DNA from 3 places in the Gottfriedia sp. ABJ_BB2_2 genome. Region 1 is predicted to be linked to each of the others. Evidence: riboswitches for the same ligand, from Rfam matches in the RefSeq annotation. Region 1 holds a riboswitch; each other region holds the start of a gene.
The links. Region 1 has a riboswitch for S-adenosylmethionine ahead of ACX6U0_RS17220 (methionine ABC transporter ATP-binding protein). Riboswitches for the same ligand answer to the same signal wherever they lie in the genome.
Positions count from the first base shown of each region.

Region 2: linked by a shared signal. The riboswitch ahead of ACX6U0_RS02265 (bifunctional homocysteine S-methyltransferase/methylenetetrahydrofolate reductase) and the one ahead of ACX6U0_RS17220 (methionine ABC transporter ATP-binding protein) in region 1 are both predicted to bind S-adenosylmethionine.
Region 3: linked by a shared signal. The riboswitch ahead of ACX6U0_RS01455 (LLM class flavin-dependent oxidoreductase) and the one ahead of ACX6U0_RS17220 (methionine ABC transporter ATP-binding protein) in region 1 are both predicted to bind S-adenosylmethionine.

Region 1 covers NZ_JBVFKR010000009.1:71,538-82,158, reverse strand. Annotated here, with positions in the region: gene ACX6U0_RS17240 (autotransporter outer membrane beta-barrel domain-containing protein) at 1-2,295, opposite strand, end outside; gene ACX6U0_RS17235 (2-hydroxyacid dehydrogenase family protein) at 2,835-3,806, shown strand; gene ACX6U0_RS17230 (MetQ/NlpA family ABC transporter substrate-binding protein) at 3,880-4,713, opposite strand; gene ACX6U0_RS17225 (methionine ABC transporter permease) at 4,739-5,407, opposite strand; gene ACX6U0_RS17220 (methionine ABC transporter ATP-binding protein) at 5,409-6,422, opposite strand; SAM riboswitch class I at 6,559-6,669, opposite strand; gene ACX6U0_RS17215 (hypothetical protein) at 6,733-7,095, opposite strand; gene ACX6U0_RS17210 (thioredoxin family protein) at 7,536-7,859, opposite strand; gene ACX6U0_RS17205 (toprim domain-containing protein) at 7,874-8,224, opposite strand; gene gcvH (glycine cleavage system protein GcvH) at 8,436-8,819, opposite strand; gene ACX6U0_RS17195 (arsenate reductase family protein) at 8,860-9,216, opposite strand; gene ACX6U0_RS17190 (acyl-CoA dehydrogenase family protein) at 9,594-10,621, opposite strand, start outside.
Region 2 covers NZ_JBVFKR010000001.1:411,370-421,990, reverse strand. Annotated here, with positions in the region: gene hutG (formimidoylglutamase) at 1-234, shown strand, start outside; gene ACX6U0_RS02275 (hypothetical protein) at 375-653, shown strand; gene shc (squalene--hopene cyclase) at 680-2,551, shown strand; SAM riboswitch class I at 2,678-2,781, shown strand; gene ACX6U0_RS02265 (bifunctional homocysteine S-methyltransferase/methylenetetrahydrofolate reductase) at 2,855-4,681, shown strand; gene metH (methionine synthase) at 4,678-8,055, shown strand; gene metA (homoserine O-acetyltransferase MetA) at 8,173-9,078, shown strand; gene ACX6U0_RS02250 (homoserine dehydrogenase) at 9,211-10,506, shown strand; gene thrC (threonine synthase) at 10,508-10,621, shown strand, end outside.
Region 3 covers NZ_JBVFKR010000001.1:259,943-270,563, forward strand. Annotated here, with positions in the region: gene ACX6U0_RS01435 (helix-turn-helix domain-containing protein) at 1-448, shown strand, start outside; gene ACX6U0_RS01440 (mechanosensitive ion channel family protein) at 928-1,746, shown strand; gene ACX6U0_RS01445 (DinB family protein) at 1,896-2,366, opposite strand; gene ACX6U0_RS01450 (ATP-grasp domain-containing protein) at 2,618-3,571, opposite strand; gene ACX6U0_RS01455 (LLM class flavin-dependent oxidoreductase) at 3,587-4,636, opposite strand; SAM riboswitch class I at 4,747-4,849, opposite strand; gene ACX6U0_RS01460 (DUF1398 family protein) at 5,078-5,461, opposite strand; gene ACX6U0_RS01465 (GrpB family protein) at 5,525-6,043, opposite strand; gene ACX6U0_RS01470 (flotillin family protein) at 6,179-7,666, opposite strand; gene ACX6U0_RS01475 (VOC family protein) at 7,908-8,330, opposite strand; gene ACX6U0_RS01480 (proline iminopeptidase-family hydrolase) at 8,410-9,294, opposite strand; gene ACX6U0_RS01485 (hypothetical protein) at 9,424-9,909, opposite strand; gene ACX6U0_RS01490 (SAV0927 family protein) at 9,995-10,285, opposite strand; gene ACX6U0_RS01495 (DinB family protein) at 10,562-10,621, opposite strand, start outside.

The sequences.
Region 1 (10,621 bases):
ACTCACCACGTCTGCTGCGGCTTTATCACTTAAAGCAACGACCAATTTAGCTTCTGCATTTGTTAAATCAATTTCATTTTCTACTAATGCTTTTTGATTTGCTGATAATAAGTCATATTCAGTTCGGGCTTCTGTAATCTTAGCTTCATCTGAATACATCACGGTTTCAGGTAACGCTTTAATCAAATCGCTTACTTTGTCAGCTGCAGCTTTATCTGCTAACGCTACAATTAATTGATCCTCAGCAGTCTTTAAATCCGTTGTATTGAGTACTAAAGCTTTTTGTTCAATCGATAATGTCTCATATGCAGCTCTTACTGACTCTATTTGAATTTTATGTGTGTAATCCACTACACTAGGCAAATTATCAATTAGTGTTGTTACAGCAGTAGCAGCCTTGATATTTGTTATGATTTCTACTGATTTCGCAAGTTTTTCTTGATAGTTTAATCCTACCAATGTTTTTTGAAAAGCAGTTAACTGATTGAATGAATCATTTGCATCTTTTATTGCAAGATCATTAGTTATTGTAATTTTATTAAGTTCTGGAAGTGCGTTAATCTTTAGTAAAACGATATTTGCTACAATTTGGTCATAACTTAATCCACTTGGTTTTTGGACTAATTGACCATTTATTTTGTTAATTTGAGCAAGTTGATTTTCATTGATTAAAAGATTCTTACTTTGAATATTTTCTACCTTTGTATTGCTACCCAACTCAATTTTCCCTTTATTCATTTCAGAAGCAAGGATATTTCCGATCTGCGGTAGGGTAAATAATATATTTGACACTGTATTTAATAAAACATTGCTAACTTGAGCACTGCCTGATATTTCTAAAGTTGTGCCTTTAGTATTGATATGAACTGTTCTAGTTGGCACATTTAAGATTAATTTATTGGCGTTATTCATTAAATCAATTGTTTCAATTGATGATTGAAGACCACCTGTTAATATAATATTATTACTTGTCATTACTGAATTAATCTTTATCTGATCTCCAAGTGTTATTTTTGAGTTACCTTTTACTTCTAATTGATTAACAGCTGCGTTCAGCATTAAAGTTTGTACCTTTTCACTTGTTGATAACTTTTTTATGTCACCTAAACTATTAATCTGACTATTCTTCAGTATATTTAATTGAAGAATGATAGCATTTATATCAATATTCAAAATACTATTAGTCCCAGCCTCAATTAAATTGTTAATTGTTCCTGAAATATTAACGTTTACTGAAGATCCATTTGAGTTATTCGTAAGAGTATTAATCTTCGCCTTACCATTTATCGTAACCGCTGATGATGATTGAATTGTTAATGTTCCGATATTACCATTCAAACTAAGTGTATTGACCCCATTGCTAATGCTAACTTTATTAATTTTTGTTACAGAATCTGTTTTAAGAATCGCATTAGATGATAATACAATATCGCTTACAATCGTTTTGCCAAGTACTTGGATTGAAGATTTTGGTGATTTCACTTCTAATTTACTTAAGTTCGAACCATCAAAAATAATTTCAAGATTTGAAGATGATGGAGAAGTAGCATTTGTGATTGCATTCGTTGATCCATTTAAAGTTGAAGCTGCAAAAGATAAGGAGTTATAAAATTTAGTATTACTCACTTTATTAGTTGCATCACTTCCACTCACTGATTTAATAGCCTTGGATTGGTTAGTGATTGTTGTTTTTCCTTTTACGACTACTTTACTAGTCTTAAAGACAGATTTTACATTTGGTGTTATGTCTAAATTACTTTTAATTGTAATGTTTTTGATAGTGATATAGTTTGCATTTACTCTTAAAGTTCCATTAAACTTTGTATTCTTCCCGTCAAATACAATATTATTTGCATAATTTGTATCACCTTTTTTCGATGCCTTACCAGGTGAATTTAACTCAATTAAACTGACATTTTTAATTTGATGATTTGCATCGTATGTAAATTGAACACGTGCCTTTTTAAGTGCAGTAGTATTTCCAAATACACCGCTAAATGTTTTTGAGAACTTGAAGGTTTTTTTGCCTATTTTAATTGAATTCTTAGTAATTTTTGAGATTGTTTCAATTTTCGAAGTGTAAATTTTTTGTGTAGAATGTTTTGATGTTGTCATAGATGTGTGGTGTTCTTGATGGTTTGTTAAGTAATTTGAATTACTCTCGTGTAAGTTTGTGATTTTTGTAGTGGCTTTTACACTAATTACATTAAATGGAAATGTTGTCGTTATAGCAGATGTAAGTAAAACCGAGCTAACAACGGCAGCCATTTTATTTGACTTTAGTACTTTTTTCATAGATTCTCCCTTTTCCTATACAAAATGAACGCAAATGTAATTATATTACATTTTTGGAAATTATGTATATTCTCTTATAAATTTTAATAATAATATTTTTTGTTGCAGATTTCTAAACTTATATAAGTCTATATACCTTCTTTTTCTCAAAATCCCTTTTTTAAATGGAATCTATTCTAAAGATTATTGCATTTAGTATTTTAGCGACAGAAGTTGATTACAACGGAAGGTAAGAGATTCCTGTGGGAGATGTGGGAAGGTTAAAGACAGCCCGCATTAGGCCCACAAGATGTGGGTCATGCATGCTTTATGATAGGATGTCGTGGTGGTTTTAGCACGCCTACCTTTCTCAGTTTTCATCCCCAGAAAATGATTAGCCTGGAGTTATAATCATATAACACATTCTTAAATAGCCACAATGTATAAGAAAACAGCTTTAAAATATAAAAACCGATTTTTCATATTAAATAATTACAAGCAAATCATTTATAATAAAAACATATATAATAGAAGATTTTATTCAGAAAGTGGGATATATAGTGGCGAATATATTTGTAGCTGGTAAAATACCAGAAAAAGCAGAAGAAATTTTAAAAGGTAACGATATAACTATTTATAATGGTGATGGATTAATCTCTGAAGAAGAGCTCTGTGAAAGTGTAAAAAATGTTGATGCAATTCTAAGTTTACTTTCTACTCCAATTACAAAAAGGGTGATCGATGCAGCGAAACATGTGAAGATCATTGCGAATTATGGAGCTGGATTTAACAATATTGATATTGACTATGCTACAAGCAAAGGAATCCATGTGACAAATACTCCATTTGTTTCTACAGATGCAACGGCAGAGTTAACACTTGCGATCCTATTAGCAGTTTCAAGAAGAGTAGTAGAAGGCGATCAGTTATGCCGTACGAGTGGTTTTGATGGATGGGCACCATTATTCTTTAGAGGCACTGAAGTTTCAGGGAAAACAATTGGAATCTTTGGCTTTGGTAATATTGGACAAGCCGTAGCAAAAAGAGCAAATGCTTTTAATATGAAGGTTTTATATACTCAACCTAGAAGGTTAAGTCCAGAGATTGAACAACAGTATAATGCAACATATGTTTCATTTGACGACTTACTTAAAGAATCTGATTTTGTTTCACTTCACTCTCCATATAAACCTGAACTACACCATCTCTTTGGAGAAGAAGAATTTGCAAAAATGAAAAAAACTGCCTTCTTTATCAACGCGGCAAGAGGTACACTCGTTAATGAATCTGAGTTAGTTAGTGCTTTAAAACATGGTGTGATCGCTGGTGCTGCATTGGATGTTTTTGAATTTGAACCGAGCATTACGGACGACTTAAAAACATTATCTAATGTTGTATTAACACCCCATATTGGAAATGCGACTTATGAAACGCGTGAAGCGATGTCAGAAGTCGCAGCTAAAAATATTGTTGAGGTAATAAACGGTCGAAATCCTATTTCTGCTGTAAATGAAATATTTGTTAAAAACTAATCTTTACTAATATGAATAGAAGTTATTAATCAAAAAAAAATCTTAGCAAAAATGCTAAGATTTTTTTGATTACTTATTCGCTTACAGGTACTACAGCACCTTCATACTTTTCAATGATGAAATCTTGAATTTCTTTTGAGTGTAATACTTTTACTAATGCTTTAATCTCTTTTTTGTCTTTGTCACCTTCACGTACAGCAATGATGTTTACATATGGAGATTCTTTACCCTCTAAAGCAATAGCATCCTTCATAGGATTTAAACCAGCATCAATCGCGTAGTTAGTATTGATTAAAACAGCATCACCTTGTTTATTTTTATAAACTTGTGGAAGTAATCCAGCTTCAACGTCAGCTCTGAATTTTAAGTTTTTAGGGTTTTCAGCAATATCTTTAATTGTTGCAACAGTTGGATCTACACCATCTGCAATTTTAATTAAACCTTCTTGTTGTAATAGGCTTAACATACGACCATGATCCGCAACTGAACTACTCATGATAATTGTTCCACCTTTTGGTAGATCGTCTAAGCTTTTATATTTTTGAGAGTAAACACCGATTGGCTCGATATGAATACCACCAGCATTTTCAAATTTATATCCATTTTCTTTCATTTGTGATTCTAAGTAAGGAATGTGTTGGAAATAGTTAGCATCTAATTCTTTAGATTCTAAAGCTTTATTCGGTAACACATAGTCTTGGAATTTTACGATTTTTAAATCAATTCCTTCTTTTTTCAGTAAAGGCTTTGCTTCTTCTAAGATTACTGCGTGAGGTACGTTTGATGCACCTACTACTAATTCTTTATTTCCTTTTCCACCAGCTTCGTTTTCTCCATTACCACATGCAGCTAATGATAAAGCTAATACGCCTGCTCCTAATAAACCTGTAATCTTTTTGAAATTCATGTTCTTTTTCCTCCCTAAATTTGAATTAAGCTCTTTTATCTATTTTTGTTGTTATTAAATCTCCAATAAATTGAAGTATAAATACAATGATTAAGATGATGACTGTTGCCACTAACGTTACTTCATTATTTGACCTTTGGTAACCTTCCATAAATGCTAAGTTACCAAGTCCTCCGCCACCTACAACCCCTGCCATTGCTGTATAACCAACGATTGCAATTGTTGTAACAGTTAAGCCTGAGATAATAGCAGGCAATGCTTCTGGAATAAGGACTTTTAATATAATTGTGAAAGTACTTGCTCCCATTGCTCTTGCTGCTTCGATTACACCTTTATCAATTTCACGTAAACCAATTTCAACCATTCTTGCATAAAATGGTGCAGCTCCGACAATAAGAGCAGGTAATGCAGCTTTCGCACCAAGCATTGAATCAAGGATAAATATTGTAAACGGAATTAATAAAATGATTAAAATAATAAACGGTATTGATCTGAATATATTTACAAATCCAGCTAAAATCATGTTGATTACTTTGTTTTCTAAAAGCTGGTCTTTACTTGTTAAAAATAATAGCAACCCGATAATTAAGCCTAAAATAAAAGTAGCTAATGCTGCGATTACTGTCATAAATAAAGTTTCTTGTGTTGCTAAGATCATTGTTTCCCAATCTACATTCGGAAAAAGTTGTGTCATGTTACGCTACCTCCACTTCAACTTGCTTTGATTCTAAGTAAGAAATTGCCTCTTTGATGTTATTTAAATCTCCTACAAGTTGAATAGTCAGTGTTCCGTAAGACCCTTCAGCCGTTTGAACAATTTTTCCTTGCAAAATATTGATTTCAATATCAAAGTGCTTTACTACTTCAGATATATGGGGTTGATTAGCCTGTCCATTTTTAAATGTAAGCCTGTAAGTTTTATCATTCCCATTGCTTTCTATAATTACTTGATGATTAAATTCTTCGTCTGTTCCTCTAATCTGTTTTACGAATTTCTTTGTAATTTCTTGTTGTGGATGAGTGAACACATCTACTACATGTCCTTCTTCAACGACTCTTCCATTTTCCATTACTGCTACTCGCTGACAAACCTTTTGAATAACATGCATTTCATGTGTAATCATAACGATTGTAATTCCTAGTTGCTTATTAATACTTGTTAATAGTGAAAGTATTGAGTCAGTTGTTTCAGGATCTAAAGCAGAAGTAGCTTCATCACATAATAAAACATCTGGATTATTTGCTAATGCTCTTGCAATCCCAACACGCTGCTTTTGACCTCCACTTAGTTCCGAAGGGTATGCATTTTCTCTTCCTTCAAGGCCCACAAGCTTAATTAATTCCTTCGCACGTTCAACGCGTTCCTTTTTTGAAACCTTTGCAATTTCAAGTGGGAAAAGTATATTGTCTAAAACTGTTCTAGACCATAATAAGTTAAAGTGCTGGAATATCATCCCGATTTTCTGTCTTGATTTTCTAAGCTCTGCTGATGAACACTTTGTAATTGATTTCCCATTGACGATTACTTCACCATCTGTTGGAATTTCAAGTCCGTTTAGCATTCGTAATAACGTACTTTTCCCAGCACCGCTATATCCGATCATGCCAAAGATTTCTCCTGCTTCAATTGTTAATGAAACATCCTTTACCGCGGTAACAGTGCCCTTTTTGCTCCTATATATCTTACTTACATTATTTATTTGAATCATTCATGATTTCTCCTCTCAAACATTCTAACAACTCTCTTTTCAATTTTTTGTAAGAACTTACTTTTTTAGTCTTTAAAAACAAAAAAACCTTTCTACTCGCATGAGCAGAAAGGTTTAACATAAAAAGTAAGCCTTTCTCTCATCTCTCAAAGCAATTGCTTTGCAGGAATTAGCACCATTTCAATGACTAGCATTGACGGTTGCTGGGTTTCACAGGGCTCAGTCCCTCCACCTCTCTCGATAAGAGTTAACGTATCAAATATTCGGTTGTTTAATGTAATTTTCATTCTACAAACTTAGACATAAGTTGTCAACAATTTTCTAAAAGTTTTTTCTCATTCTCCACACTCGTATATTGAAAGATTGTTTCAATGAGTAATAATAATCGATAATTCCCCTCATAAGAAGCGTCATTTAATTTTAATAAAAGACCTAAACGTTCTCTTCCTAAATTTAACGATTTCCAACCATCTTTTGTTAAATTTATTCTTAACTGTGGAATAGCCCGATCTAATATTTCAATAAATGGAGCTTTTTTGCTGAATTTGATATATGACTTCTCATTAAGACAATTTAATTCGATAATTCGATCTTCTATCGGTAAAATAATTTGTAAATATTCTTTTTTTACAAATAAATTTCTAGCTTGTCCAACCCACTCCTTAATTTCCATATCGTATACACCTCTTCCGAATTCTTTAAAACTATTTTCTCATAGATAGGTGTTATGTTCTTTATTTTTCGCTCGACAATTACCATGGGTAAATGCATTTTATTCTACAACTTTCACCTTATTTCCCAAGAAATATGTCAGAAGTTGGGTACATTCAGAAACTTTAAGAATGCGTAAGGTTATTACAACTCCAGGTTGCTCCCTTTCCGTGGGGTGTGAGCTGAGCCTCCTCGGCTTCGCCTGTGGGGTCTCAGCTTTCCCACATTTCCCACAGGAGTCTCGCACCTTCCGTTGTAATAACCTTTTGTCAGTTTTAATTCAAATTTAAAAGCAACATTCTATCAGTAAAAAAAACTTAAAAACAAAAAAATGACAACTAATAACTTGTAAATTAGTTGTCACTTTTTATTACCAAGAGGTCTTCTCAACCCTCTCAATATTCATCGTTTAATATATAGATTATATTTTTTTAATAAGTCATGTAAGTACGGAACAGATTGGAAAGCGTATATCTTTTGCTTGATTTCTCCTTTGTCGAAGATAAGTAAACAAGGTACACTTTCAATTTTCCAGTGCTGAGCTTCTTGTGTTAGATCATTAATATTTTGCTTGGATAATGGTAAGTTAGGCAGTATTTCATTTGTGATTTCTAACATTTTTGATGCTACTTGGCAAGTACCACACATAGCGGTATATATATATAAAATTGTTGTTTCTTTTGATTCTATACGTTGCATTAATTCATTCTTTGTCCACTGGTGCATATCAATATTCCTCTTTATATTGTTCTTAAATAGTCTGTAAAAACAGAAATGTCTGCTCCTAATAATACACTTGCTAAATGTTGGCTTGGGGCTGTTGCAACTTCACGATAACTTCTGTCAATATACAAATGCTCCGCTTGAGGAAATTCTCTTTTTAATAATCTTCGCAGTTTTTCTCCAGCCTCATCAGCATCAACTAGCACATAGATTTCTCTAAAATCTAACATTTCCGCTAGTTCATCTAATTTAGTTGTCCCTACAGTTCCATTTGTACAAATGATATCTACAGGTTCTTTTATTATAGACTGTATTTTTCTTTTATCAGTAGTACCTTCGACAATGATTACTTTTCTTTGTTCTTCAATATTCACTGGGCATCACCTAATGTAAAGGACTCTAAAGCTTAATTCATTTATATAGTATATTCTATTTTCGTTTGTTGTTTCCTTTTTTTCATGAAAGGAATATTAACTACCCCAAAAACAAGACAAAAAATAACATAAAAAAGTATTTTGTATTTATCAGTATACACATAAATTAAGAAAAGCGCCCATAATTGGACGCTCTTAAAGATAATTAATCTTGATTAATCATTTCTTCATATTTTTCAGCAGACATTAACTCTTCATATTCTGAAGTGTTAGAAGCCTCAACAACTACCATCCAAGCTTTTTCGTATGGTGATTCGTTTACGAATTCTGGATTATCATCTAGGTCTGAGTTTACTTCAACAACTTTCCCACTAATAGGAGCATAAAGTTCAGAAACTGTTTTTACAGACTCAACGCTACCAAATGGCTCGTTTACTGTAATATCATCGCCTACTTCTGGTAACTCAACAAAAACGATATCTCCAAGCTCTGATTGTGCAAAATGAGTAATACCGATATAGTACTTATTACCTTCAACTCTTACCCACTCATGTTCTTCTGAATAACGTAATTCTTTTGGAATTGACATTGTGAATCCTCCTCGATTAATTACCATAATTTATGTTATTTTATAACCAAACTTTTTCAAATACTTCTTCGTTAAAACCAACTGTCGCTTTATCTCCGTTAAAAAGAAGCGGTCTTTTGATCAGTTTGCCATCTGAACTTAAAAGTTCTAGAAGCTCTTCTTCAGTTTTAGTTGGAATAACATCCTTCAAGCCAAGTTCTCGGTATTTTACACCACTTGTATTAAATAGTTTATTAATAGGAATCCCACTCGCTTTTAAAACATCAGCAAGTAGTTCCTTTGAAGGCGGATTTAACGTAATATCAACTGCTTCCACAGTTACATTATGTTCTTTAAGCCAAGAAGCAGCTTTTCGACAAGTTCCACACTTTGGATATGTATAAAAAATGATACTCATATTAGCAACTCCTCCCATTTTCTATTTTATCACAGTAAATAAGTGAGTTAAAATAGTTCGGTTAGAAAATTCTGTTATAAATTGTCATTTATAAATATTATAACAACATTCGACAATATTAACTAGTTAAACGTTCGGTTATTTTTAAATTTATTACGGTATTTTTTTTATATCTTAACTATCATTCGTATTTCCAAGGTAGGTTTACTCAACCATTAATGATGACAATTTAATAGAATTTAGAAATAACCTATATTAGTATGTCATATCTGAAGTTAAATTATCCTATTTTTACCATGTAATAGTATAATGATTGGATCAAAAATAGCAATTCATAAAAAAACTGCCAATCTCTATGAAAGGCAGTTTTTCTAGTCTTAAACTGTGTAACGCTCAGCAGCTAATACACCAGCAGCGATTTCACGCTTTTTAGCAATTACGTTAATTGGCGTGTGTCGAGTAAATTTACGAAGTGCAGAAGTCATCATTCGTAAAGAATCTCCTGACTCAACAGCAACTAAAGTTTCTTTTGCATGAGCCTCAATCTCATTGAACGCTTCTTGACAGAATACTTGAGTGTAAAGTAGTTTTTGGTTCGATTTTTCTACGCCTACTTTGTTGATTGCTTTTTCTGTACGAAGAATTGCAGATTCCATTGCATAAATATTGCTTGCAATATCAGCAATGTTTACTAAGATTTCTTGCTCTCTTTCTAATGCTTTACCGAATTTTTGAGCAGCTAATCCTGCAATCATGATTCCGATTTTTTTCGCATTACGTAGTAAATGCTTTTCTTGTTCAAGTGGCGCATCGCCTACTTCTGAAGGCATAAACATCATAAGCTCTTCTTGAATTGCTTGAGCTTGTTGAAGTAAAGGTAATTCACCTTTCATTGCTTTACGTAAGAATGTACCTGGTACGATTAATCGGTTAATTTCATTTGTACCTTCAAAGATACGGTTAATACGAGAATCACGATAAATGCGCTCAATTTCATATTCTGCCATGAAACCATAACCACCATGAATTTGAACACCTTCGTCAGCTACATAGTCTAAAACTTCTGAACCGAAGAATTTATTTAATGAACACTCAATTGCATATTCAGAAACAGCAGCAGCTACTGCTTTAGGATCTTTTGCTTGTTCCTCAGTTAATTGACTGAAACGGTCTTCAAATAAACCAACTGTACGATATACTGAACTTTCATTTGCATAAATTTTCGTAGCCATATTCGCTAATTTTTCTTGAATTAAGCTAAATTTAGCGATTGGTGTTTTAAACTGTTGACGTTGGTTTGCATAAGTTGCAGATAATTCTAATGCACGTTTAGAAGATCCAACAGTACCTACAGCTAATTTGTAACGACCAATATTTAAAATGTTAAATGCAATGACATGACCTT
Region 2 (10,621 bases), on a different contig from region 1:
GATATGGATGTGCTTGATCAAGCATTTGCACCAGGCTGTCCAGCAATTGGCCCTGGTGGAATGGATAGTCAAACTTTGATCGATGGTATTTGTTATGTTGCATCTCATCCAAAAGTATGTGGGATGGATATTGTAGAATTAGATCCAACGATTGATTTCCGTGATATGACAAGTAGAATTGCTGCCCATGTCATATTAAATTTTCTAGTTGAAAAAGTTAAATTGAATCGATAAAAAGAGCTCGTAAACAATACAAATTGTTTACGAGTTTTTTTATATAGTCTCACAAACGTTCACATATTCCTAACGAAAATGGTTTTTGCATTCATGATTCTCATATGATCAACATAGATTTGTAATGGAGTGTGATCATTTTGAAGTATTCAATAAGCTTAAACTCAGCATTTAAAGCTTTACTCACTGTAATAGGAGTTAATATATTACTAGTCATTGTTTTATTTTCTTTAGGTTATTTTTTAGATATTCTTCCTTCTTTTACATTGTTTGGCTATAAAATCATTGTGTTCCCTTTCAGTCTATTTGTGTTTATTTTGAGCTTGATTTCTGAAATTAAAGTAAAGAATAAGAGATTGGTTGACATTGAAGGAGAATCTAGTGAAAAGAAGAGTAGAATGGATAAATATCATACTTAAATCTTTTTATGATTGAGGTGAAACAGTTGGACCTCGAGAAAGAAGTCTTACAAAACCTAAATGAGCGCATTAATATAATAAGAGAACATCAGAAAGCAGATGGATCTTGGGAATATTGTTTTGAAGGTTCAATCATAACAGATTGCTTTATGTTAATTCTTTTAAATGATTTAACTTTATTAGATAAAGAAAAAGAGTTATGTGAAAAAATTGCAAAACGCTTAATCAAGTTACAAGAAGAAAATGGCTCATGGAAATTATATGAAGATGAAAAAAATGGAAATCTATCTGCCACCGTTCAAGCTTATATTGCATTATTAGTATCTAAAACATATGAAAAAGACCATCCAAGTATGAAGAAAGCAGAAACCTTTATTCAAACCAATGGCGGTATTGGAAAAGTACATTTTATGACAAAAATGATACTAGCGATACATGGATTCATTCCATATCCAATATTCTTTCATTTTCCGATGAGTTATTTTCTACTCCCAAACAATTTTCCTCTCAGTTTATTTGAACTAAGTAGTTATGCCCGAGTTCATTTAATCCCAATGATTCTATGTATTAATAAACGATTTATAGCCAAATCTGATAAGACAATTCATCTAAATCATTTACATTCGAATGAAGAGATAGAGTGGTTTGATGATGAGAGAGATTCATTTTTTCATTTTTTAGTAGAAGAGGGTAAGAAGCTTGCTTCGTATCCGCTATATTTTCAAAATAAAGGATATGAAAAAGCCGAAAAATTTATATTAGACAGAATCGAAACAAATGGTACATTTTATAGCTACGCTAGTTCTACATTTTATATGATTTACGCCTTATTGGCGCTTGGCTATGAAACTAGCTCAAAAGAAATTCAACAAGCATTAAGTGGTTTAATCTCATATTCATTTGAAACCGAAGATGGAATCCATATTCAAAATTCACCTTCACAGGTTTGGGATACGGCGTTACTTTCCTATGCATTACAAGAAGCAGGCGTTCCCTCAACAGATGTTTTAATCAAAAAATCAGTTGAATATTTAAATAAAAAACAGCAAGTACTAAGAGGGGATTGGTCAATACATGCTAAAAAAATCAATCCTGGAGGATGGGGATTTTCGGAAGATAATTCATTTATACCAGATAATGATGATACAAGTGCAGCGTTAAGAGCGCTAACAAGAAGTGCTATGTCAGACCCAACCCAACTTGAAAAATGGCAAAAAGGTATTCAGTTTTTATTAGGCTTGCAAAATCATGATGGTGGATGGGGCGCGTTTGAAAAAAACGTCACAAATAAATGGTTAACGTATTTACCAATTGAAAATGCCAAGGATGCTATCATTGATCCTTCTACAGCTGATTTGACTGGCCGCGTTTTAGAGTTTATTGGAAACTACACTACAATTAAGCAAGAAGATGAACAGGTTGAAAAAGCGATAGAGTGGATTTTAGAGCACCAAGAAACAAATGGTAGCTGGTATGGTAGATGGGGAATTTGTTATATTTATGGAACATGGGCGGCTATAACTGGTCTTAGATCAATCGGAATCCCAAAGAATCATGAAGCAATTCAAAAGGCTGCAAAATGGCTAATCAGTGTGCAAAATCAAGATGGAGGATGGGGAGAGTCTGGTTATTCGGCTGTAAAAAAATGTTATGTACCACTAAAGTACAGTACCCCTAGTCAAACGGCATGGGCAGTTGACGCTTTATTAACGATTCTAGATAAAGATGATGAAGTGATAAAAAGAGGGATTCAATATTTATTGGCACAAAAACAAAAAACACAAAAAGAATTAGCATATCCTACGGGTCTAGGTCTACCAGGTGGTTTTTATATTCATTACCATAGTTATCAATATATTTATCCTTTACTTGCATTGGCTCATTATCATAACAAATAATATTATTATGTAAACTAGTGTTATCATAAAATAGTAAATTATGTCCATTTTTCAAATTTTCATAAAATATGTTTCTTTAATTGGTTAATTATAGTAAACTAGTCATATTAAAAAATAACTGAATATTCCTTATCGAGAGTGGTGGAGGGACTGGCCCTTTGAAACCCGGCAACTTTAGCTTTAGCTAAAAAGTGCTAAATCCAGCATGTTTTTAACATGAGAGATAAGGCGTGGATTGTAGATAACGTCATTCTTTCATTTTAGAAAGAATGGCGTTTTTATTTTTGTAAGGGAAGTGATCGCTTGGGCTTGTTGGAAAAATTAAATAATGGAATTGTATTAGGTGATGGAGCTATGGGTACTCTGTTATATTCTGGGGGGTTACATAGCTGTTTTGAAGAATTAAATATTACTGAACGAGATCGAATTATTCATATTCATGAACAATATATTAACGCTGGTGCAGAGGTCATTCAAACAAATTCTTATGGTGCAAATGCTGGAAAACTAAGACAACATGGATTGGAAAAACTAGTTAAACAAATCAATCAAATGGCTGTCAGAAATGCTAGAGAAGCTTCTAAAGGAAGAGCACTAATACTTGGTGGTATTGGTGGAATGAAATATATCGGTTCAACTTTTGCGACTCCGTTAGAAAGAGAAATCATGTTGTTAGAGCAAGCCTCTGCCTTACTAGAAGAAGGCGTAGATGGCATCATGCTAGAGACTTTTTATGATGAACATGAATTATATGATGCTGTTTCCTTATTAAGAGAACGTACAGACATCCCAATCATTGCCCAAGTAACATTACAAGAAATCGGTGTGATGCAAAGCGGTCAATATATAGAAAAAATTCTCCCTAAATTAGTTGATTTAGGAGCAGATGTAGTAGGAATTAATTGTCATTTAGGACCACTACACATGATTGAATCGTTAAATACGGTTGCTTTACCGAAAAAAGGATTTTTGTCAGCATTTCCAAACTCAGGTCTTCCTTTGTATGAAGAAGGTAAGTACGTATATAAATCGAATCCAGAATATTTTGAAGATATGGCAAAACCATTTATTGAACAAGGCGTTCGTTTGATTGGTGGTTGTTGTGGTACAACACCCGCACACATTGCCGCACTTCGCAATAAAATAGATAATTTAAAGCCTGTCACACAAAAAGAAATCAACAATCGAACAATTACAATAAAAATACCAAAGCAGCCTGAACAAAAAAATGAAACACTAGCTGAGAAAGCAAAACAGAGAACAACGATAATCGCGGAACTGGACCCACCAAAAACTTTACAAACCAGACGTTTTTTTGAAGGGGCTAAGGCTTTAAATAACGCAGGAGCAGATGCGATTACATTAGCAGATAATCCATTAGCTTCACCAAGGATATCTAATGTAGCAATTGCGTCCATGTTACAACGATTAAATATACCTGTCCTAACCCATTTAACTTGTCGTGATCGAAATATGATTGGCCTTCAATCACATTTAATGGGTTTATCGACTTTAGGTTTAAATGAAGTTTTAGCAATTACAGGCGACCCTGCAAGAGTAGGAGACTTCCCTGGTGCTACATCGGTATATGATGTTGCATCATTTGAACTCATTCGCATGATCAAAGAAATGAATGAAGGTAGACTGTATTCCGGTAAAAGTTTAGGAAACGGTACTAGATTTTCAGTAGCCGCTGCATTTAATCCAAATGTTAGGAAAATGGATGCTGCCATTAAAAGACTAGAGAAAAAGGTTGAAGCGGGGGCAGATTACTTTTTAACACAACCTGTCTATGATTTAGAAACAATCGATCGTTTATATGAATCCACTAGACATATCAATCAGCCAATATTTATTGGGATTATGCCACTAATTAGTAAAAAGAACGCTGATTTTATTCATTATGAGGTACCAGGTATTACATTAACTGATGAGGTTAGAAATCGAATTGACATCAATGATCCTTTATTAGCAATTGAAGAAGGCAAAAAAATTGCAAAAGAACTTGTAGATTATGCAATTGATAAATTTAATGGAATCTACTTGATTACTCCATTCTTAAAATATGAAATTACTGAAGAACTAATCCAATACACTAAAACTCGTAAAAAAGAGGAGATTCAATTATGAAAGCATTAGAGGCAGCATTAAACGAACGTATTCTACTCCTAGATGGAGCTATGGGAACGATGATTCAACAACGAAACCTACAAGCTGATGATTTTGGAGGTGAAGAACTAGAAGGATGTAATGAATATTTAGTTGTCACTCGTCCAGATGTCATTCAAGAAATCCATGAAGAATATATACTAGCTGGTTCAGATATTATCGAAACAAACACATTTGGTGCAACAAATATCGTTTTATCTGATTACAATTTGCAGCATTTAGATATCGAATTAAATGAAAAAGCTGCACAAATTGCGAAAGCTGCTGTACATTCTTCTGGAAAAAATGTGTTTGTAGCTGGTGCAATGGGCCCAACTACAAAAGCAATTAGTGTCACTGGTGGTGTAACGTTTGATGACTTAATTACTGCTTATTTTCGTCAAGCAATTGGACTATTAAATGGTGGAGTTGACTTACTTTTAGTTGAAACATGTCAGGATATGAGAAATGTTAAAGCTGCTTGTATCGGGATTAGTAATGCTTTTAAAGAATTAAACAAAACAATTCCGGTAATGATTTCAGGAACAATCGAACCTATGGGTACTACACTTGCTGGCCAAACTATTGATGCATTTTATTTAGCGATTGAGCACATTTCACCAATTTCAATTGGATTAAACTGTGCGACTGGTCCTGAATTTATGCGAGACCATGTAAGATCATTATCTGAGCTTTCTGAAACATATGTATCTTGTTATCCTAATGCAGGATTACCAGATGAGGATGGACATTATCATGAGTCACCAGAGTCATTAGCATACAAAGTACGTGATTTTGCCGAACAAGGTTGGGTCAATATACTAGGTGGTTGTTGTGGCACAACACCAGATCATATTAAAGCAATGAAAGAAGCTATTTCAGGAATCAAACCGCGTCAATTAAAAAAGCGAACAGATCATGCGGTTAGTGGATTAGAATCACTAATTTATGATGATAGTATGAGACCACTATTTGTTGGTGAGAGAACGAATGTTATAGGTTCTAGAAAATTTAAAAATTTAATCGCTGATGGGAAATATGAGGAAGCTGCTGAAATCGCCAGAGCACAAGTTAAAAAAGGTGCACATGTTATTGATGTCTGTATGGCTGATCCTGACCGTGAAGAATTAGCTGACATGGAAAATTTCCTAAAACAATTGGTTAATAAAATAAAAGTTCCAATTATGATTGACTCAACTGATGAAAAAGTAATTGAACTCGCATTAACTTATATCCAAGGTAAAGCAATTATTAACTCTATTAATCTAGAGGATGCTGAAGAACGATTTGAAAAAATTTGTCCATTAATTCATAAGTATGGTGCTGCGGTAGTCGTCGGAACGATTGATGAAGATGGAATGGCAGTAACTGCGGAACGTAAATTAGAAATCGCTAAACGTAGTTATCAATTATTAACTGAAAAATATCATATTCGACCTTCAGATATCATTTTTGATCCACTTGTATTTCCAGTAGGAACTGGAGACGTTCAATACATTGGTTCTGCAAAAGCGACGATTGAAGGCATACGTTTGATAAAAGAAGCACTACCTGAGTGTTTAACGATTCTAGGATTAAGTAATATTTCATTCGGTCTTCCAAACAGTGGGCGTGAAGTATTAAATGCAGTCTTTCTATACCATTCAACGAAAGCTGGTTTAGATTATGCAATTGTAAATACTGAAAAACTAGAAAGATTTGCATCAATACCCCAAGTCGAACGTGAATTAGCAGAAGAACTACTATTTAATACATCTCAAGAAACATTAGATCGATTTGTAGAGCATTTTCGTCATTCTGTAAAAAAGGAAGAAAAACCGAAGGAACTTTTACCAGTTGAGGAAAGACTGGCAGCATGCATTGTAGAAGGTTCGAAGCAAGGCTTAATTGATGATTTGCAACTTTGTATTGATCGCGGTGATACACCATTAAATATCATTAATGGACCATTAATGACAGGTATGGACGAGGTTGGACGATTATTTAACAATAATGAACTAATCGTTGCTGAAGTATTACAAAGCGCTGAAGTCATGAAGGCTTCCGTAACATTTTTGGAACAATTTATGGAAGTTTCTGAGAGTTCACGTAAAGGTAAAGTGATTTTGGCTACTGTTAAAGGTGATGTTCATGATATTGGTAAAAATTTAGTTGATATTATCTTGACGAACAATGGATTTGAGGTAATCAACTTAGGAATCAATATTCGACCAGATGATTTAATTACCCAAATTCGTAAAAATGAACCAGATATTATTGGCTTATCAGGTTTATTAGTCAAATCAGCCCAACAAATGGTGATTACAGCGGGAGATTTGAAAAATGCAGGTATTGATACACCTATTTTAGTAGGTGGAGCAGCACTAACAAGAAAGTTTACAGATAATCGTATTCAACCAATCTATGATGGTTTAGTTGTTTATTCTAATGATGCGATGACAGGTTTAGATTTGGCAAATAAAATCGTCAATCCAATTGAGCGTCAAAGTTTAATAGAAAATAAAAAGGTAATAAAAAATGATAATCAATTGAATGAATTACCTCAATTAGAAATAAATACAACTAGATCAAACATTCAACCGTCTGATTGTTTGGTTCCGTCATCATTAAAGAAGACTGTCATTAAAAATATTCCTGTATCACAAGTTGCGCCATTTATAAACTATCAAATGTTGATTGGGCACCATTTAGGTGTGAAAGGTAAATGGGATAAACAAGAAAGAGGTCAGGAATTATATGAATTAGTTCAAGAATTATTAAGAGATGGAAACGAATATTTTGACTGTCAAGTAATCTATCAATTCTTCCCTGCACAAAGCGAAGGAAATGACGTGGTTATTTATGATTCTATTACTTCAAAACCTATTGAACGTTTTCAATTTCCTCGACAAAGTAAGGAGCCAGGTCTTTGTATAAGTGACTTCTTAAACCCTGTCGGAGAAAAAATGGACTATGTTGGATTTTTCTCAGTTACTTCAGGACCAAGGGTGAGAAACATTGCAGAAAGATGGAAGGAAGAAGGAGAATATTTAAAAAGTCATGTTTTATTTTCCTTAGCTTTAGAGCTAGCAGAAGGTCTTGCAGAAAAAACGCATATGTTAATGAGAGAAAAATGGGGGTTCCCAGACGCAGCTGATTTTACAATGCAGGAAAGATTTAAAGCTAAATATCAAGGTATTAGAGTTTCGTTTGGGTATCCTGCATGTCCAAATTTAGAGGATCAAGAGAAATTATTTAAGTTAATTAATCCAAATGAAATCGGTATTAATCTGACAGAGGGCTTTATGATGCTACCTGAAGCATCAGTAACAGCAATGGTATTCTCACATAAAGACGGAAGATACTTCTCAGTGTAACAAATTAGAATACTGTAATATCTATATAAATAATCAAAATTTGGCAGTAAATAGAAATGATTTGATGTCTATTTCTGCCAAATATCTATGTATTCTACATTAGGAGCGATTAAAAACATGCCAATTATCATAAATAAGGATTTACCTGCTACTGAAGTGTTATCTAAAGAGAATGTATTTTATATGACGAAAGAACGCGCTGAAACACAAGATATCCGTCCTTTAAATATAGGAATCTTAAACCTTATGCCAACAAAAATAGAAACTGAAACACAAATACTACGATTAATCGCAAATTCTCCATTACAAGTTGATGTTGAATTAATTGGTACAGAATCATACAAGCCTAAAAATATTTCTGAGGAACATGTAACTAGTTTTTATAAAACATTTTCTCAGGTACAAGATACGAAATATGACGGTTTTATCATAACCGGTGCACCAGTTGAAACGTTAGAATTTGAAGAGGTGGATTATTGGTCTGAATTAAAAGAAATAATGGAATATACAAAGGAAAATGTCACCTCAACTCTACATATATGTTGGGGCGCACAAGCCGGCTTGTATCATCATTATGGCATACCTAAACACGCTTTAGAGCAAAAGATGTTTGGTGTTTTTCCACATACTTTAGAAGACCGTTTTGTAAACCTTGTAAGAGGGTTTGATGATGAGTATTATGTTCCACATTCTCGACATACTGAAATTAAAAAAGAGGATATTGATAAAGTAAGTGGTTTGAAAATTTTAAGTATGTCTAATGAAGCTGGTGTACATTTAGTTTCAAGTGAGGATGGGAAACAAATTTTTGCTACTGGTCATAGTGAGTACTGTGAGAACACATTAAAAAATGAATATGATAGAGATAGACAAAGAGGCTTAGCAATTCAGGTCCCTAAACATTACTATCAAAATGATGATCCTGCAAACCCACCAATTGTCCGTTGGAGAAGTCATGGTAATCTCTTATTCTCAAATTGGTTAAATTACTATGTTTATCAGGAAACGCCATATACATTGTAAAGCTATCTAAATACTTCACAAAGAATTCAAAAAGAATGTAAAATTATTAGAAAATTTAAAATTATCATTGCTATTTTCAAAAAACATTACCATAATGGTAATTATATCTAAAATTAAAACGGAGGAGTTATCATGAAGAACTGTATTTCTATCGGTTTATTAGGACTAGGAACTGTTGGTAGTGGGGTTGTCAAAATTGTAGAAGCCCACCAAGATCGCTTAGCTCATCAAATTGGTTGTTCTGTCGAGGTTAAAAAAGTACTTGTAAAGAATCTTGAGAAGGAACGTGCAATTACGATTCAAAAAGACTTACTAACGACAGATGCGACAGAAATATTAGATGATGCTGATGTTGATGTTGTCGTTGAAGTAATGGGTGGAATCGAAGACGCTAGAAGATACATTCTCCATGCTCTTCGAAATAAAAAACATGTTGTAACGGCAAATAAAGACTTAATGGCTTTATATGGTACTGAGTTGTTAAGAGTAGCAAACGAAAATAAATGTGATCTATTTTATGAAGCAAGCGTTGCAGGTGGTATTCCAATTATTCGTAGTTTAGTAGACGGATTAGCAGCTGACCGTGTGACGAAGCTAATGGGAATTGTAAATGGTACGACGAATTTCATTTTAACAAAAATGAGCAATGAAGGAAGACCATATGAAGATGTTTTAAAAGAAGCACAAGAACTAGGCTTTGCAGAATCTGATCCAACCTCTGATGTTGAAGGACTTGATGCAGCAAGGAAAATGACAATTCTTTCAAAACTTGGTTTCTCAATGGATGTCGAGCTTGAAGATGTTCAAGTTAGAGGAATTAGTTCAGTATCGGCAGAGGATATTGATTATGCAAGATATTTTGGTTATACAATGAAATTAATCGGTTATGCAAAAAGAAGTGAAAATAGAATTGAAGTAAGTGTTGGACCTACTTTAATCTCTCATAGTCATCCATTAGCATCGGTTAGTAATGAATTTAATGCAGTTTATGTATATGGAGAAGCGGTAGGCGAAACGATGTTTTATGGACCGGGTGCAGGAAGCTTACCAACTGCCACTGCAATCGTATCTGATTTAGTTGCTGTTATGAAAAATATGCGTTTAGGTGTAAATGGAACAAGTGCAGTATTACCACAATATCCAAAAGAGCTAAAAGATGATCATGAAATTCATTTTAAATCATTTTTCCGATTTACAGTTCAAGATCAATTAGGATCGTTTGCAAAAATAACGTCTCTATTTACTGAGTGTGATATCAGTTTTGAAAAAATCATTCAAGTACCTTTAAAACATCAAGGGTTAGCTGAAATTATTTTAGTGACTCATCAAGCTTCAAGTGCTGCATTTAAGAAAGTCATTCGAGATTTAGAATCATCAGATGTAGTAGATGAAGTTCGAAGTTATTATCGAATTGCAGGTGAAGAATGAGATGTATAAAGGATTAATCAATCGATATACAGATTTTTTACCAGTTAATGAACATACACCACTACTAACTTTAAATGAAGGAAATACGCCTTTGCTTTATTTACCTACATTATCA
Region 3 (10,621 bases), on a different contig from region 1:
AGAGATGATTAAAATCATTAAAGATGTACCTCAAGCAACTCTTTATAGGCACATACAAATATTAATGGATTCTGATATCATTCGCGTTATTAAAGAAAAAAAGGTCAAATCTGTTTCGGAAAAATATTACGTTTTAAATGAAGATGAAGCAAAACTAGATCAAGAGGAATGGAAAGAAGCATCTATTGAAGAAAAATTAAACTATGTATCTTCTTATCAATTGTTACTTATGTCTCAATACCAAAATTATCTAAACAAATTAGAGGATCAAAACAGCCAAGAGGATCGTGCTACGTTTTCAGTAGTAGAGTTAAAGATTAATGAAGAACACTTTTTACAGTTTCAAAACGAATTAAATGAATTAATGACTAAATACTACAACGCCACGAGTAAAGAAAAAGATGGCCCTATTCGAACAATTGCTATTACGATTATTCCAGAGAATTAAGAAGTTTCATGAAAAATGCTAATGAACTAATAAATGTGTTAGTTCATTAGCATTAAAACATAAATTTAATTTAATAAAAAGCAAAATCTAAATGTCTGTTTTTGATTAAAGAACAAGTTTAACAATCCCACCAATTAATACTAGTATAGACACTGTCAAGAGAGTAATTTTAGTGGACCTGTTAGATTTATGGAAAAGTCTTATTAAGATGTCCTACACCCCCTTTCTTTATAATTTATTAATACTATTTAATATGAAATCATGTTTAATAAGATACAAGTGTTAGAAATTATTAATTGCTACTTTAAAATACCTCCCCCATCTTTACAAAAGCCAAAATATGTTCACTTTATGAAGTTTCTTGATGTTTTAAAATGCATCAAAATATAGTAAAGCTATTATTTTGGTTGTAGGGAAAGAAAGGTCCTACTCCATTACTATATTTCTATGGTATATTGAAAAAAGTAGGAGTTGATAATATGTCCTTAGAACTGTTCGATCAGTTGCCTGTAAAAATTTTGACTGTGGCACTTCTGATACTATTCACAGTATATTTAATCCGAAAATCGATCAAGCTTTTCTTTGATAAAACTAGTATATTGGATGAAAAGCGTGAAGAGACAATCATGCATTTCGCTAGAGAGGTCACAAAGGTATTAGGATGGGTTATCTTCATCCTTTATGTGATAAGTAATTTCGTCAAACTTGGAAAATTTATCACTGGTTCTGTCGTGGTGGCAGGAGCCCTGGCTCTAATTCTACAGCATATCATCCGTGATTATATTATGGGGTTAACTTATTTGCTTGAGCGACAAATCCATCTTGGTGATTATGTAGTCATCAACGGAAATCGTCAGGGGAAAATTGAGGAAATCAGTATGCGTTATTTGAAAATCCGTCAGTATGATGGTTACCTATATACTGTCTCATATAGTAATATCACAGAGCTACAGAATGGGAATCGTGGTATGCGTCGTGTGAACGAAAGTCTTGTTCTCAATTATAAGCAAAATCCAGATGATGCCTTTAAGGTCATGGAGGAAGTTGCACAAACTTGTAATGAGAAATATAGTGAATACTTGTTACTGGATGAAAATGGCAATCCTTTGGAGAGTTTTAGATTCAATCAGATTACCGAGTTAAATGTGGATTTCAGGGGTAACCGATTTTCTTTATCTGGTCTTGTGAAGGAATCAGACTATGTTGAAGCAAGTAAAAAAGTCAGATATGAATTGGCTAAAGCTGCTTACCAGTATGATTTGATGATGGCAGAGAGTCTAAATACTAGTCATTCATAAAAAGCAAGAGTTCATAACTCTTGCTTTTTATTTGTTGAATTTTAATTTAAAAACACTCAGTTCTAATCCGCCCCAATTCAAACTTAAGAATGTGAGTACGATATATTAATGTATTTCTTAAAATAAAAATAAGTATTCGTAAACATAATTCAATCTTTATGAAGCTTATTTAGTACTTTTATCATGCTAATGATGACGCCTAGATGTTCAGATACATGCGATACATTATAAATGAGCAAATCTTCAATTGTATTTGCTTCAAGAAAATTCTTTTTCACTTGAGTATCAAGTTTACCATTCAAAACTACATGAATATGTTCTAGCAGTTCTTTTAACTGTTCAATTAATAAATTCCATGTAGGCGGTTCAACATTCCATTCAAGAGGTTTCGTACCATACGCAAAAAATGTTTGGTAGCTTTCTGGTAGAAACTTATTATGATCAGAAAGTTTAAGTAAATGGTTTTCAGTAGTATAAAGAATATGCCCAAGTTGCCAGTGAATACTATTATTAAAGCCTTCAGGTACAACATCTCTCTTATTTTCTGGACACTTCTTTATCAAATCAAACAATTTATTATATTTTTTATGTAATAGATGAAAAACATAAGATTCACTCATTGTTGTCCTCCTAATTATCTTACTATTTATTTGGAGAAATCTAGATTTTATGGCAAAGCATTACATAGCTAAGTCCCTGTACTCTTTCTAACATTTCGAGTTGATTTCAAAAAATGTAAGTATTTTCCTGTTCCTTATCTTTTAAAGAAAAATCATTTAACAGTTGCAATAAATGTGTATCAAAAAAGGAATTTCTAAGTGAAATTCCTTTATTAAATAGATTATATTATGTTTTCGTAACTACTTCAAAATTAAGCCTTTGTTGTAGTATAGTTTTCTTCTAAAGTTGTCTTTAAAAATGAAGCTAATTCAAGCATTCCATATTTTCCAGCTTTTGCTTCAGCATCAGAATTATAGTTCGTGTTTGTATTGATATCGTAAGTAAATATCGTACCTTCAGCATTTCTGATGAATTCGATACCAGCAACTTGAATTTGATTATTAGCTAGAACTTCTTTATATTTATTTAAAATTTCATCCTCAAAGCCATTAATGATTTCGAACTTCGGCTTCTCTTCTACTTCTTCGCCAACAGGACAGTATAAATCGCCGATTTGGCAAACGTCTGCTGGACACAGTTCAAAACCTTCCGAAGTATCAACCTTCACAGCATAAACAAAGTTACCTCCGACAAACTCACAGCGAGTTATATAGCTTTCGGGAGACAATATGTATTCTTGAATAAGGGTAATACCATCGACTGGCTCTTCGAAAGAAGGTCCTTCTACGTAAGTTTTTAATGCTTCAATACTGTGAAATAATTGAACACCTAACCCTTTACCTGCACGATTATGCTTCGTAATAAATGACTGTCCTGAAAAACTTTCAGCTGCCTTCAAAATATTTTCTTTTCCAACCGCTGCAATTGTTTTTGGGGTCTTAACACCATACTTGTTTAATTCTAAGTATTGTAAAACCTTACTTACTTCTAATTTTAGTGCATTCGTTCCATTTAACACCGTACGTCCGTGTGCTTCAAGCCAGGCTAAGACTTGAGCAGTAAATTCGGCTGCAAAACGATGATCACGAGTGTGAGATGAAGCACTCATTCTGCTATAAAAGATACCTTCTGGTGGTTCTGTCGATAAATCTAAAGTTCCTCCGTCTAAATGCCATTCTTCATAAGGAACACCCAGTTCCTCCAATCTTTTTGTTAAATGGACTGTCCACTCACTATTTTCATGAATTACATATACCTTGCTCATTTGTACGACCCCTTTCTAGCTCTTTATGAAACTACGTTTTTGTTCAACTAATGGCATAACTTGTTTTGAAAATCGTTCCATTTCCTCGAGTTGAGGAGAAAATTGTAATAATAATAAGTCTAATCCAGTTTCTTCGTATTGTAAAATTCGATCTGCAATTTGTTCTGGTGTTCCTACTAAATTTGGACGCAAGCCTCGGTTAGACACCGAATAATCCTGTAATTGAATTTGTTGCTCTAATTGTGATTTTGTAGTGAAGTCTTTAAAACCAGCATATCCGCTTGAATCCTTTACTTTTGTGATTTTTTCAAGCTCAGCCTGTGCCTCTTCCTCAGTATCTCGGCAAATAACATACGCTGCCATTCCAAAAGAACTAAATGGTTTATTGCCCGTTTGTTCACGACGTGCTTTCATATCTGCTATTTTTCGTTCAATCTCTTCAACAGTTCCACCATGCATTACGTAAGCATCACATTTTTCTGCAATAGTTTGCTTGCCTTTTTCACTTTCACCACCTGCATATAGAATTGGGTTAGGTCTTTGCACCGGCTTCGGAGCAAGCTTCGTGTCCTTTAAGTCGTAAAATTGGCCAGAATAATTGAAAGTTTCTTCTGTCCATAAACCTTTTAGTACATCAATAAACTCTTCCGTACGAGCATAACGCTCATCATGTTCTGTAAAAATACCTCCGTATTGACGCGCTTCTTCTGCCCACCAAGCAGAAACAACGTTTAACGTGAATCGCCCGTTACTGATTTGATCTATAGTAGCAGCCATTTTTGCTGCTACAGCAGGATTATGAAAACCAGGACGAATTGCCGTCATAATTTCAATTTTTTCCGTAACTGCAGCAAGTGCTGCTGCTGTAGACCAAGCCTCAAGAGAATCATGCTCAGGTCCCTTAATATCATTTAAATATAATTCTGCTATTAAAGTAGTTGAATAGCCCCATTTTTCAGCCGATTGAATAACTTCTTTTGCATATTCATAGGTTGGCGGCATATTTTCATCATCAACATTGCGTAACCAGCCTCCAAAAATAGGTAACCAAAAACCATATTTCATCTGGACTCTCTCCCTTAATTTTAATATAACCGAGTTTGCCAATCTACTAAGTTGGAATTATACTCAAAATAAAAAACTCTCCTCCAAAGAAGAGAGTTTTTTTAACCCTCTTCTCATCTTTCAAGCGTGTGCTTGTTGGAATTGGCACAGTATTCATAAGAACCTGCTGCCGAGGCTTCAAAGGGCCAGTCCCTCCACCTCTCTGGATAAGAAGATAAATATAAATTCAACTTTTTCATTAATAATGTGATAATAGTTTAAATTAATTAAATTGTCAATAAATTAGTTTTAATGCTAATCTCGTTCATAATTGATAGATGATAGCTACACTAAGAACAATCATTTGTCTGAATCTTATTTTTTAATTAAAATAGAATAATCTCAAACTTGGCGTTTTCGAGCCTCTTTATGATCAGATTTGCTATATGCTTTATAGTTATTTCATATATTAAGTTTCTCATCAATTTCTTCTTCCCCTATACCGAAATATGTAACCTTTCTCTCAGGTATATAAACACGATAGTTTACAATTCCTGCATCAGCAATTTCTTTTAAAAACTCTAAAAATGGAAGAGAGATATTTGCAATAGCCTCAAGTACTTTGTTTCGATCAAATTGATTAGAAATAACTAAATTTACTTGGGAATCTGTTTTAAATTCTGAATGAACTCCTTTATAAGTAGCTTGACCAGAAGTAACTTCTATTTCATATTCATTTATGCCTCTTTTGGCTAATTCTTCTAGAAATTGCGGAAAGTTGATTTCACCATTACTTCGTCTACGAATAATATCTTGAAATTCAATTTCTGTTATTTTATCATTCATACTTATTCTCCTTCATAGTTAAAAATTGCATCTTTACATGAATAATCACTAGTTACATATGATTCATGTTTTTAATTCTTCCCTAGCTTTTTTAATAATTGATCTAATAAATTCATTTTTTCCGTTTGTATATGAAACTCTATCATATGGATATTTATCAGCTAATTTTAATTTTAAGTGATAGTACTCGTTTAGTATATCTGAATGATTTCTCAAGTAATCTCTAAATAATATATTATTTGTCCAATAGTCACTCTCAAATTCATAGATATGAAGATGGTGTGTACCTGCTCTATATTCACCTTTTCTAAAAAAACGTCTTTCCGGAAAATCCTCATGCCAAACGAATTCATATCCGATATTAGCAAACGATTTAAGAAAGTCACTTATTTCATTTACATTTTTTACTCCACACATTATATCTATAATGGGTTTTGAACCTAAGTTTTCAATTGCAGTACTACCAATATGTTCCATTTGAATTAATGTTTCCCCCAAAACACTTCTTATCTTCATTTCTTCTTTCTTATATTCTAAAGCCCATTGGGTTGAGAAATTTTCTATCATCACTTTTCCGTCCATGTTTTGTCCCCATTTTTTAACCTATCTTATATTTCTCTTTTATTTTGAATCTTTTCATACCAAATTTAACACAAATAAGAGTTCCTCAAAAAAAGAGTAGCCATTGGCTACTCAACGAAAGTCTTATAATTGTAGCTATTCGATCGAATTCGTACCATCAGATTTGCTATTTTCTAAACTTTTTTCAGGTAAAACAGCAGGGCTTTGATTTACATATCCATTGGTCCTTGATGCATATGACTTGATCAATTCAGCAACATCAATACCTGTCATTTCTTTTAATGGCTCTTGCATTTCAACCATTGTTTTTGTAATACTTTTTCCAAAAGATGGAATCCCCTGTCCGTTACCTGAATCAATAATTTTAACCGATTCAATATTGTTAAGTGGTTGAGCAATTTTTTCCGCAAAGACAGGCAGCATTTCGATTAATTTTTCTGTGATAATGACCTCACCATGTTTTTCCATCGCTTCAGCTAATAATTTACGTGCTTCCGCTTCGGCTTTACCTCTTTCACGAATAACGTCCGCCTCAGCAGAACCTTCTGCCTTACGAATCTTTGCTTTTGCTTCCCCGTCAATTTCCGCTTTACGAGCCTCAGCTTCTGCTTTACGAGTTGTTTCATAGTATTCAGCATCTGCTTTGGTTTTACGTACTTTACTTTCCTCTTCTTCAAGCCTAACAGCACGTTCACGCTCTAGGAATTTTAGTGATAATTCTTCTTCTTTTACTTCTTTTGCTAATTTTGCTTTTTCAAGTTCATATGACTGTTCTGATTTCGCACGAGCACGTTCAGTTTCTTCCATAAAGGCTGCATCCTTAATATCTTTTTCCTTTTTTGATTCTGCGATTGCAATTTGACGTTTGTATTCTTCTTCTTTTGCCTCTTGATCAGTTTGTGCTTTATGTATACGAGTTTCACGCTCACTATTTGCTTCAGCGATTTCTGCCAGTTTACGTACCTCAGCAATTCGTGGTCTACCTAAGTTTTCTAGGTATCCATTCTCTTCATCGGCATCACGTAAGTCTGTAAGACCTAATGATGTAATTTTAAATCCCATTAAATCGAGCTGCTTTTGTGCAACTTCAGATACATCCTGATTGAATTTTTCTCGGTTACTATTAATATCTTCCACCGTCATTTTAGAAAGAATCGCACGTAGATTACTTCCAAGAACCTCAATAATTTCTGCTTCAATTTCTTCTTGCTTTTTACCTAAAAATTGCTCTGCATAGTTTGCGATTCCATTTAAAGTATCTGCTACCTTAACCATTGCTACAGCGTCAGCAACAATTGGTACGCCACCATTTGTATAGACTCTTGGTGTTGATAGCTTTAATTGAAAAGATGTAAGATTTACAGGTGTAGATGTTTGGAACCTTCTTAAACGGTATCCACCACCTCTAATAATTTTCATTGAACGACCTTCTTGATCTGTAAAGATATTCGTTTCTTTCTCAGGATCTCCTAATTTTGGACCTGTAATAATTAAAGCTTGATTTGACTTTGCCGTTCTGTAACGATACCTGATCCAGAAAAAATAGCCTACACCAGCAATTGCAGCTACAATCAACAACGGAATTAAAAATAAAAGTCCTCCTAAAAAGCTTAACATTGCCATTTCCTCCTCCTAAAATTTCCAAAATATTACATTTAATGAATTATTCGACATAAATATTGTTATTCCTTGTTCAAAAAACGGATGTCCTAAAGTAAAAAAATTGGAATGGTAGATTAGATCTGATGTAATCGACATTTACAAATTAAAAAAAGCTGCTTATTAGGCAGCTTTTGAATTTCAAATTAAGTCATTCGTTTGTTATATAGTTATGCTTTAATCTAAAAAGTAGAATAGTAAAATCTTAACAAATCCTGTTTGCAAAAGGATGATTATCTGTGAATTGTATTAAATCCCACAAATTCCCGTATAAATCCTTAAATACTGCTACAGTACCGTAATCTTGTGTTTTAGGTTCTCTTACAAATTCAATCCCTCTTGAAGTCATTTCGTTATAATCTCTCCAAAAATCATCTGTGCCTAAAAAGAGAAAAACTCTTCCACCTGCTTGGTTCCCGATAAAAGATTCCTGTTCTGCTTTAGAAGCTTTTGCGAGTAATATAGTAGTACCGTTTGAACCTGGAGGCGATACAACAACCCATCTCTTATCTTGTTCTTGCTGGTAAGTATCCTCTAATAATTGAAAGTTTAGCTTCTTAGTATAAAAATCTATTGCGTCATCATAATCTTTTACAACTAGTGCTATATGTACAATGGATTGAATCACTTTAATTTCTCCTAACTAGTTTATTGCTACTTTATCAATAAATGCATTCTCTTTCCCAAAAAGACAATGTGAACAATGTTTATTTTTGATCGATTACGTCAACATCATTCAAGAAACTTCCAATAACTCGTAAATACTCTTCTTGTTCTTCGATATAAGGCATATGTGCACTCTGCTCAAAAACGTGGAATTTTCCATTCGGTGTAAGGGTGCTAAAGTATTTTGTTGATGCAGGAGTTGCTTCATCAAAACGACCACAAGTATAAATTGTTGGAACATTTATATCTTTTAATTTCGAAGTACAGTCAAAATGCTTTAAGTTACCTGTCACATGAAACTCAGAAGGGCCCCACATAATATTGTAAACTTCTCTATTTCTTAAATGTGCACCATTTTTTATAAATTCCGGATCCGGCTCTTGTCTAAAAACAAAATGCTTATTAAATACTGCTGTAGCATTCTTGTACTCTTCAGAATCTGTAGTTCCATTTTCTTCACAATTTTTTAAAGTTTGTTGAACTTCAAGAGGAAGTAGTTTTCGATTCTTATCTTGATCCTCTGCCCATAGTGGAGCACTCAAACATGGACTTGAAAAGATGATACTCTTCACACCTTCTGGTTTAGATAAGTAATATGCTGCTGCAAGAGTAGTCCCCCACGAGTGACCTAAAATATGAAATTCATCAAGTGAAAGTGCCTCACGGATTTGACCTAATTCTTCTACAAACCGATCAATATTCCATAAAGAAGTGTCTGTTGGCCGGTCAGACTTCCCGCATCCCAATTGATCGTAAAAAATAACCGAGCGATATTCCGCTAGTTTTTGTAAGCCCTGCATTGAATAATGTGAAGAACCTGGCCCTCCATGTAAAACAATAACAGGTGTAGTATTTGTATTTGAATCATGTACTTGATACCATACCTTCCCACCTGTAACATCAATAAAACCCTCTTTTATACTCATCTATTTCTCCCCTTCTTGCATTTTAAAGTTATTTTATAAATTGTATTAAAACTATTGAACTATGTAAAAGTAAGTCATAACTTTATTAAACTATCTCATAGGTACGTTGAACAAGTTATTTTTTAGTATTTACTCTAGAGAATCTGCAAATTCTTTTAACTTATTATATGTATTACTATTTTTAAAGTCCGAACCTATTAAACCTAAGCTATCACAAGCAAAAAATAGGTGTTCACACCAATCTGCGTCATGTTCTTCTACTGCTTTTTCACATTCTATTTCAATATATTTTGTACTGATTTTTTTATCTAAATCTCTAAATATATCAATAGCATCTAAAGTCCCAGGCCAGTTTCGATCCTGCAATTGCTCTGCTAATTTTGGTAAGGCTTTTTCATTTCTTGGATAGCCTATTTTTTTAATAACAGCTACCGCATTTTCCCAACAGGCTTTACTATATTTCGGAATAAGTAAATCAACTTTATCCGGTGGAAGATGGACAAGTATATTCATACTTTCTAATTGAATATCTTTAGGTAGATGCCAATGTAGTTCATAAACATAAGAAAGTATATGTTCATCGTCATAAAATTCATATGAAGAAAAATTTGTCATAAATGCTTACTCCTTATTCAGTAAAATAATTAAACATAACTGATAAAAACAAAGAGCCTCCAATTACATCGGAGACTCAAACGAATTAATATTGATCAGTAAATATTTGTTGGTCCAAGATTCCATGAAAAAACTGTTCAAGAACCGGGACGTCTTCAGTCATAATGCCAAGTTTTTGTACCCAATGTTCAGGATGCTTAATATCTTCCCTACAAATTAACACCATGCGTTCGCTTTGAATAGAAACAACCATGGCTTTTCCTAGAAAATTTCCTGAAAAGATAATCGCAAAGTCGTAGCGATGACTTTCAGTAGCGATGCAGTAATAGTGAATGTTTTGAGTTTCTTTCTCTTCTGATAAAATGTGAAAATTCATCCATACCACTCCTTTTTTTAATTTGCTACTCTCTAGCAACCTATAATTGAAAGGTTAAGTGAATTCAAGAATAAGAAATTCTATACAAGCTACCTTTATTATTAAATTATATATGAATGAACGATTTCCCTTTATTTTTCTCTAAATAATTACATATCCTTGATTTTTATCTTATGTTTTGACATCTTTACTACATACTTCACGCTTTTTGAAGCAAAATTTTGTCATTTAAAATAACCTTCATTAAGAGATACTTTTAAATTTAAATAAACGTAATCAATGTGATAACAGCTTTTTATAAAGTTTAATAATGCTTAAATGCATACCTTCATGATA